Regions from separate parts of the Paenibacillus sp. 01T443 genome, predicted to be linked through region 1. Evidence: riboswitches for the same ligand, from Rfam matches in the RefSeq annotation. Region 1 holds a riboswitch; the other holds the start of a gene.
The links. A riboswitch is a leader RNA that binds a small molecule or an ion and turns the genes downstream of it on or off. The one in region 1 is predicted to bind cyclic di-AMP.
Positions count from the first base shown of each region.

Region 2: linked by a shared signal. The riboswitch ahead of AC1DLI_RS05995 (TrkH family potassium uptake protein) and the one ahead of AC1DLI_RS03470 (hypothetical protein) in region 1 are both predicted to bind cyclic di-AMP.

Region 1 covers NZ_JBFTPE010000002.1:194,081-198,471, reverse strand. The annotation lists gene AC1DLI_RS03480 (ABC transporter ATP-binding protein) at 1-685, opposite strand, end outside; gene AC1DLI_RS03475 (hypothetical protein) at 807-1,232, opposite strand; cyclic di-AMP (ydaO/yuaA leader) riboswitch at 1,239-1,400, opposite strand; cyclic di-AMP (ydaO/yuaA leader) riboswitch at 1,796-1,996, shown strand; cyclic di-AMP (ydaO/yuaA leader) riboswitch at 2,087-2,254, shown strand; gene AC1DLI_RS03470 (hypothetical protein) at 2,424-2,828, shown strand; gene kdpF (K(+)-transporting ATPase subunit F) at 2,952-3,029, shown strand; gene kdpA (potassium-transporting ATPase subunit KdpA) at 3,046-4,391, shown strand, end outside.
Region 2 covers NZ_JBFTPE010000003.1:341,712-346,102, forward strand. The annotation lists gene uvrC (excinuclease ABC subunit UvrC) at 1-316, shown strand, start outside; gene AC1DLI_RS05990 (CPBP family intramembrane glutamic endopeptidase) at 285-1,913, opposite strand; cyclic di-AMP (ydaO/yuaA leader) riboswitch at 2,158-2,361, shown strand; gene AC1DLI_RS05995 (TrkH family potassium uptake protein) at 2,455-3,795, shown strand; gene AC1DLI_RS06000 (potassium channel family protein) at 3,815-4,391, shown strand, end outside.

The DNA.
Region 1 (4,391 bases):
TTGTTTCGATTTTGAATTTTTTATAATTGTTTTCTTTTAACGTGCTGATCTTTTCGACCGTGACGATTTTGCCTTCCTTTATGATGGCGACCCGATCGCATAAACGCTGAACCTCGCTTAAGATATGGGATGAAAACAAGATGGTTGCTCCCTTTTTATTCTCCTCCAGCAGCAGATCGAAGAATCTTTGCTGCATTAACGGATCAAGGCCGCTGGTCGGTTCATCGAGTATGATTAATTTGGGTTCGTGAAGCAATCCTTGGACAATCCCGACTTTCTTTTTGTTGCCGAGCGATAAGTCGTCGATTTTCTTTTTTAAATCAAGATCCATGATCTCAGCCAGCTCTTTGATTCTTTTGCTGCAATCCTTCTTGTAAAAGCTTGCCGAGTATTTTAAGAGGTCGATCACCTTCATATTGTCATAATAGAAAACCTCCGAAGGCAAATATCCGATTTGCTTGGCAATTTCGGGGGCAAACTTGATGCAATCCTTGCCGAAGATCTCGGCTTTGCCGCTAGTCGGGTAAATCAGAGACAACAAAGTTCTGATCGTCGTAGATTTTCCAGCTCCGTTCGGTCCGATGAACCCGAAAATTTCGCCTTCTTCAACATGAAAGCTGACTTTCGTGATTCCCCTTGCTTTCCCGTACGTTTTGGTCAAGTCGCTGATATTTATGACATTCATGGTAAAACCTCCTCGTATTATGAGTGGGTAGAAATGCTTTTATCTATTTGTAAAATGCTATTTTCAATATCTCCCAATATACCTCCATCTCCGCAAAAGTTATCGAATCCGCTAGGTGTTATTAGAATAAAGATACGTAAGAGACAGCTCGTTCTAGAAGAGCAGATTCTTCAGCTTGGTACTCTTGGTAATTAAGAGAGGTTGGCTGTGCGCCTACTTGCTCCGCAGCATTGAAAAACAAACGATAAATGCGCTCATCCTTTGAGGCTCTATCCTGATAACGATCTGTAAAATAGGTTTGGTGATTAATACCGATAAAACGAAGAAGCAGGCTGCTCCAGTTGATCCAGTCGAGAGGTTTTTCGGATCTGCTAATAAATAATTCACTCCAACCGTGACCCAAATTGCTTGTAATACGAAGACGAACTAGAAAACCAGAGGAGTCAGCTTCGAAAGCGGGGATGACAAAAACCTCGATTCTTTTAATACGTATAGAAGAAAGCTGTTCATCCAAACAAGGTAAAGGGACTGCAGTTTGTGTCAACATAAATAAAATCTCTCCTCAGTTCGCTTACGAAGTTAGCTGACGGATTCGGACTAGAGAGCTGCCCTACCGGAGGCTTAAGCTCCGGACTCACCCCATGCAAACGTACAATGTTGCCGCTCGCGATTGGTTCCCCCGTTTTTTCATTGAAAAATTCAGCGATAATTGTTTGCCGTAGTCGGCTTGCCGTCTATAGTAAACCCGCAGCCATCTTTTGTAAAACATAGGTTTTTGGGGATTTGGCGCCATATTGTCATTTATAAAGTAATACGATCATTTCATGCGCTAAAAGAGGTTTATTCTTCAAAAATCTCGCTGATGCTCACTCATTCTCATATTTGAAGAAATCTGTTTATTTGCTTAGTATTTCAGTATATAGGCTACTGTCATTAATTATAAAAACGAGAGATAAACGTAGAAATAGTGAGGTATACCGAGATAGTGATCAATGAAAGCGTTGACACTATCTCTTTTTTGTCTATAATGACTTGATTTGACCTGCGAGGCCTCTTTACAGCAGGTTTAGCGAGGAGTAAGATTCGATACAGGATTTACAATAAGTTTCGATTGACTGATCGCTGAGTTTCCGTGAAAGCGGAAAGCGGGGGAACCAAATGTTAGGCAGTGCGCATGTTCGATGTGAGAGTCGGATGGCAGCATTGCAGGGGTGAATCTTTGACCTGGCACCATGGATGCCAGGCAAAGTAGGGCGACTCTCACCGCCCGAATCCGTCAGCTAACCTCGTAAGCGTGGATCGAGAGAGGAATGATGAAACTTGTGATCGATTAATTTCGACCGCAGAGTCATATGCCTCTGCGGTTTTTTGCTGTCCAAAACAGGAGCAGCTGGTAAGAAAGGATCTAAAACGCTGAGTCCTGCAGCAGCAGGAGCGGGGGAACCAACGAGCGTTCGTGTGCAAATACGAATCGTCTCATGGGGTGAATCACTTGGACTTTGCCAAGCGTAGGGCGACTCTCACGCCCGAATCCGACAGCTAACCTCGCAAGCGTACTCGAGAGAGGCAACAACCATCGCGCTACCTGCGGCTTTATTATGCAAAACGAGCTTCGCCGTCAAATGGCGGTATAAGCCGTTTATGCTCGGCTGCGGGTCAAGAAGCTGCGGGGAAAGTTCCTCTTTTCCTAAGGCTTCTTTTTTGTTGCCTTTTTTTCAACATTTGGAGGAGAACCGCTTTGGAAAATGAGCATATTATTGTCGCCGGGCTAAGCGAGTCTGGCAAATCGTTCATAAAAATTTTGGAATTTCACGAGCTTCCTTTCATGGTGCTGACCAACAGCAAGCAAGAGGAGAAGCTGCTTCGGAGACAGGGAATAGCTAATGTGCTCTATGTGGATACTAATGATAGGAAAAGCTGGGATGTACCGGATTTTTATATCCGTGAGGTTTTCATATTTGAGAGCAGTTTCACGCTAAGCTGTCGTTTTGTGCAGTGCTGTAGGGCATGGACGTCAAAGTCCATTTACGTGATTACGCAGTCATGGAATCCGCGGGCCATTTACAAAGGTCTTGGAGCAGATCATATCGTTTATTCAAAAAACGGCGAGGTAGGTTTTTTATTAAACAAATGCAGGAAATGATGCAGGAGGAATTCCTATGGTAGATGTGTATATGGTTATTGTCTTAATAGCATGCTTTGGTTTGTTTTACGGTTTTTTGACTTGGTGCGGCAATGTCATTGAGCAATCGGGAGGCGATAACGGATGATTATTGTGACCATTCTGGGGTTGTTCGTCTTCGTCTATTTGATCTATGCCTTAATTAATCCGGAAAAATTTTAGCCCAGGAGGAGTTACGATGGATATTTTACAGATGCTGGTAGTCATTGCAGTTCTCGTCCTGCTTGTCAAGCCGCTAGGTACGTACGTCTACCATGTATTTTCGAATGAACAGAATCGTTTGGACAAAGTTTACGGAGGCACGGAACGGTTCATTTACAAGCTTATCGGCTTAAAACACCGTGAGGGAATGAGCTGGAAGGTATACGCGCTAAGCTTTATTGCGACAAATATCGTTTTGGTAGCGTTCAGCTATCTGATTCTGCGGTTGCAAAACGCGCTGCCGTTCAATCCGAACGCGATGGGCAGTATGGAGCCAACGCTTGCCTTCAATACCGTTATCAGCTTTATGACGAATACAAACCTGCAGCATTATAGCGGGGAAAGTGCCTTATCTTATTTCTCGCAAATGGCCGTCATCATGATGATGATGTTCACCTCCGCGGCGACGGGCTTCTCGGCAGCTATCGCATTTGTTCGCGGAATAACGAGCAAAGGCAAAACGATCGGTAATTTCTTTGAGGATTTCGTTAAGGCGCATACGAGAATATTTCTTCCTATTTCCTTCATTATTACACTTGTGCTTGTAGTGCTTCAGGTGCCGCAAACGCTCGATCCGACGTTAACGGTCAAGACGCTGGAAGGCGCAATGCAGCAAATTGCGATCGGGCCTGTAGCTTCACTGGAATCGATCAAGCATTTGGGAACGAACGGCGGCGGATTTTTTGGCGTCAACTCGGCCCATCCGTTTGAGAATCCGAATCCACTCACTAACGTAATTGAAATTTTATGCATGTGGGCACTGCCTGCTGCATTACCTTACACGTTCGGGCTATTCGCTAAGAATAAAAAGCAAGGCTGGGTTATTTTCTCAGCGATGATGTGCTTGTTCCTCGTCTTCCTGAGCGTTGCCTATACATCGGAGAAAGTCGGAAGCCCGGCGATGAACGCTCTTGGCATCGACGCTTCGCAAGGCAGCATGGAAGGCAAGGAGGTTCGCTTCGGTATCGCGCAATCCGCGCTGTTCACGACGGTGACTGCGGCCGCAACGACCGGCACCGTAAACAATATGCATGATACGCTTACTCCGCTTGGCGGTTTAGTACCGCTCGCGGAAATGATGCTCAATGTTGTTTTCGGCGGCAAAGGCGTCGGGCTTATCAATATGCTTATGTATGCGATATTGGCTGTATTTATATGCGGGCTAATGGTCGGCAGGACGCCGGAGTTTCTTGGGCGCAAAATCGAACCGCGTGAAATGAAGCTGATTGCGATAGCCATATTGGCTCATCCTTTCATTATATTAGTGCCGACTGCGATCGCCTTCATGAGCGATCTCGGAACCGTCGCGATAACAAATCCAGG
Region 2 (4,391 bases), on a different contig from region 1:
GCTCATGACCGGCGATCCGGCGGAGATTGTTCCGTTGCCGCGCGACAGCCAAGAATTTTATTTGCTGCAGCGCATTCAGGACGAAGTGCATCGCTTTGCGATTACGTTCCACCGGGAGCAGCGGGCCAAGTCGATGGTGGAGTCGAAGCTCGATTCGATCCCTGGCATTGGCGAGAAGCGCCGGAAACTTCTGCTTAAGCATTTTGGCTCCATCAAGAAAATAAAAGAGGCCTCAGTCGAAGACTTTCGGCCTCTGTCTATAGGGGATAAATTAGCTTCGCAAATTATAGCTGCTCTAGGGGAGGAGTCGTCGTAAATGACGGCTTCTTTTCTTTTTTGCGGCTAAAATATTTGAGAACAAACGCAATAATGACTGGCAGCACCGAGAAAAAGATAGCCGAGATGATATTAGGCGCTGTTCCGATCGTAAGCAAGGACATGCCAACCGCTACGCTGTTAAAGATCGCATGGGTGAACATCGCCGTAATGAAGCCGTATCTGACGAAAATAAAGCTGAACAGAAGGCCGATAATCATCAGCTCGATCAATCTTGTCGAGGACGGGTAGAACGGATACATCACATGCCCAAGCGCCCAAAATAGAGTAGGGAACAGCGCTGCGGCAAACGTATTTTTGAACCATCTGCGGAATAACCCGATGCCGAAGAAGCGGAAGACGGCTTCCTCGGAAATAGCGGCAGCCCAAGCAAGGACGGGCATGAGCCATAGAATGCCCATATTGTAAGGCGATTGGGTAGCATCAGACGTATCCCAAGTACCGATCGTCAGCCTAAGCGCAATGAAGATAACCGATTGAACGGCAAACAAAATAATTGCGAATAAATAAGCAAGCCCCATGCTCCGCCATACATAATCTCCATACCCCTTCTGACCGAATCGCGGCCATAAGGCACGGCCCTGGGCTTTCCATAGTCCGTCGCCGGCTACGATTGAGATATATATGGATCCGGCCATCGGAATGGTTAACAGAACTGTGAATATGGCAGTAAACAGGACAGCTTGCCCGGCCAGCTCGTTTTCGCCTAACGAAGCTCGAATGCCGTCGAGTACATTCAAGTTCATAATGATATAGGTGATAAAATAAACGACGGTCAAAATAATGCCGTATTTGAAAGACGTGAATTTTCGGTACAGCACTGCGTAAATAATGGCTAGAACAAAAAGAACGAAGCTCATGAACATGTAACCGAAGCCGGTAAGGAAGCCTGCCCATTTATCCTGCTTCTTCACATATTTGATATAGTCAGCAGGTGCAACGAATGCTGGTTTATATTTGGTGACCATGTTTTTTCCATGGATGTTCTGCGCGTAGATATCGATGTTAAGCGCAGCTTCTTCGATGACATAGCCGGCAGGCGCTTCGCCATGCCACTCGCCGTTTTCTTCTATTTTACTTTCTTTAAATGCAGCGCCTCCAAGGCTCTGAGTGGCTAGAAAAGCATTAACCACCTTGTTTTTATCAGCGTCTGCCAGCTCTTGTCCGTCAATATGAAAGTTCCAGGCTACGATCTTTTCACTTTGCATATGTACATATACGAAGCCGTTTCCGCCGTCCGTAAATTTCAAATCGACTTGAAACGTATCCGTAGGAAAGCTCTGATCATATTTATCGCTATACGTTTCGATCAGCTTATGCTTGGATAAGTAGCCGTTCATCAGCTTATCGGTTTGATGCACGGCTTTCGCCGATTTCACCTGAAGGCCCGTTTGCTTCTCGGCGAAAGCAGAAGCGCGGTCCTCGGCGGCAGTCTTTTCAATAACCTTTGTGTCTATTTCTCCGGAAACGATGGATGCGATCATGGGTCCTACTTCAACAGCAGCGTAAATGAGGAAGCAGGCAATCGCAGCCCATAGAAAACGTTTCCATTCATTCGGCTTGATTGAATCAATCATGGGTTCACCTCAACTGTCCTTTTAATAAATAGCTTATTCCAATACCTTAACATATAAATCCCTGAATTATCCAATGAAAAAGCACGTTTACTCTCAAAATAATGCGAAATAACGATGTCCGGCAAGCTTGATGCTTACTGCTTCGTCCGGTTGCCCTTATTTGGTCTAAAATCGTCTTGTTTGTCCCAAACGTCAGCTTTATATCAAGACTGCTTTGGGATTATAATCGTTAACGTCATACAAATCGCATAGCAAGCCGAATTTCCTAAGGAAATCGGGGGAACCATAAAGCTGTCAAAAGATATGATTGAGATTCAGGCGAATCGATTCATAATTGGCGGCATGGGGTGAATTTTAGCGGTGAAGCATTGTCTTCCGCCGCCGAATAGGGCTGCCTGTCCAGGCCCGAATCCGTCAGCTAACCTCGTAGGCATCATGGAACAGGACTCATCGCATAGAGCACTTGAGTTTCAGTGCTTTTTTTTATGCTTAAATATAGATATTGATTGGTTATGACATATCGCTGAAGAAGGTTAGAAGAATGAAAGTTGATTGGAATGTTCTTAAATGGTCGCCCCCACGGATATTGGTAAGCGGGTTTGCTCTTATTATATTACTGGGTGCACTGTTATTATCCATGCCGTTTGCATCGGCGAACGGGGAGAGGCTGCCTTTTATAGACGCATTGTTTACGGCAACGTCAGCCACCTGCGTAACGGGGCTGGTTGTCGTAGATACAGGCACTTATTTTTCGGTGGCGGGTCAGGTTATATTAATGTGCCTGTTCCAGCTCGGCGGACTCGGCTTTATGACAATGGCAACGCTTGTCGCGCTCGTGCTGCGCAAGAAAATTTCATTACGCGAGCGGTTATTGCTGCAGGAGGCTATGAATCAATCGAGCATGGAAGGAATCGTAAGATTGATCAGGCGGGTTATCGTTTATTCATTAACAATCGAATTTGTCGGATTTATCCTTTTTTCCACCAGGTTTACATTTGATATGCCTATAGGCAAAGCGTTGTTTTTCGGTGCATTCCACGCCGTATCGTTGTTCAATAACGCCGGGTTTGATATTTTCGGAAACTACCGAAGCCTTACGCTTTATGTAGAGGACCCGATCGTCAATATAGCAGCTATGATGCTCATCATAACGGGAGGCTTGGGCTTTGTCGTTATGTCGGATCTAATGGAATTCCGTAAAAACCAAAGGTTATCGCTGCATAGTAAAGTTGTTCTTTCCATGACGGGAACATTAATAGCAGTAGGTGCAATCGTTATTTTTGTTTTTGAATTTTCCAATTCGAAGACGCTTGGGTCTTTGGACTGGAGCGGTAAAATTTGGTCCTCTTTTTTCCAGTCTGTAACGCCAAGGACAGCAGGGGCTAATACGCTGGATTATACGGCTCTTCGTCAGGCCACCGTATTTTTTACGATCATTTTGATGTTCATCGGTGCGTCACCCGGGTCAACCGGCGGCGGGATTAAGACAACGACCTTTACGACTTTGATTGGTGCCGTTGTTGCGATGATTCGCGGACGTGATGATATCGTGCTCTTTCGGTACCGGCTCGGCAAAGACAGGATTTTCAAGGCGCTTACCATTACCTTGATTTCACTAGGGCTGGTCATTGTCGTTACGATGATCTTGTCGATGACCGAGGATCAAGCGTTTATTAAACTGTTGTTCGAAGCGACGTCAGCCTTCGGTACGGTAGGCTTGTCCGTGGGCGTTACGCCAGAGCTCAGCAATGTTGGGAAAATAGTCATTGCATTAACGATGTTTGCTGGTCGGCTTGGTCCATTGACGCTTGCTTATGCGTTAGGACCGCGCACAGAAAAAGAATTGTACCGGCATCCTGAAGGCAAAATTACGATTGGATAGGAGACATACGCAAGTGGGAATAAAGAAGAAGCAGTTTGTCATTATTGGATTAGGCCGTTTTGGCTCAAGCCTGGGACGGGAGCTCGTTGAGCTCGGTCATGAGGTACTCGGCATTGACAAGGATGAGGAAGCCGTTCAGGAAATGAGCGGCGTGCTTACCTATGCCGTATCGGCCGACTGCACAGATGAGGAAACGCTGCGTTCGCTCGGCGTGCGGAACTTTGACTGCGGTGTTGTCGCAATTGGCGATGACATTCAATCCAGTATTTTGACGACGATTCTGCTTAAGGACTTAGGCGTAAAGCAAGTTGTCGCCAAGGCGATGAGTGAGCTTCATGGTCGCGTGCTTGAGAAAATAGGCGTTGACCGTGTCGTCTATCCGGAGAGAGATATGGGAATCAGGGTTGCGCATCAGCTCGTTTCTCCGAACCTGCTCGATTATATTGAGCTTTCAAAGGAATATACTATTGCGGAGCTTGCGGTACCCCAATGCTTGGACGGTAAATCGCTGCATGATTTAAATCCGCGCGCCAGATTTGGCTGCAGCATCGTAGCCATTAATAAGCCAAGCGGTATTATTATTGCGCCTACGGCAA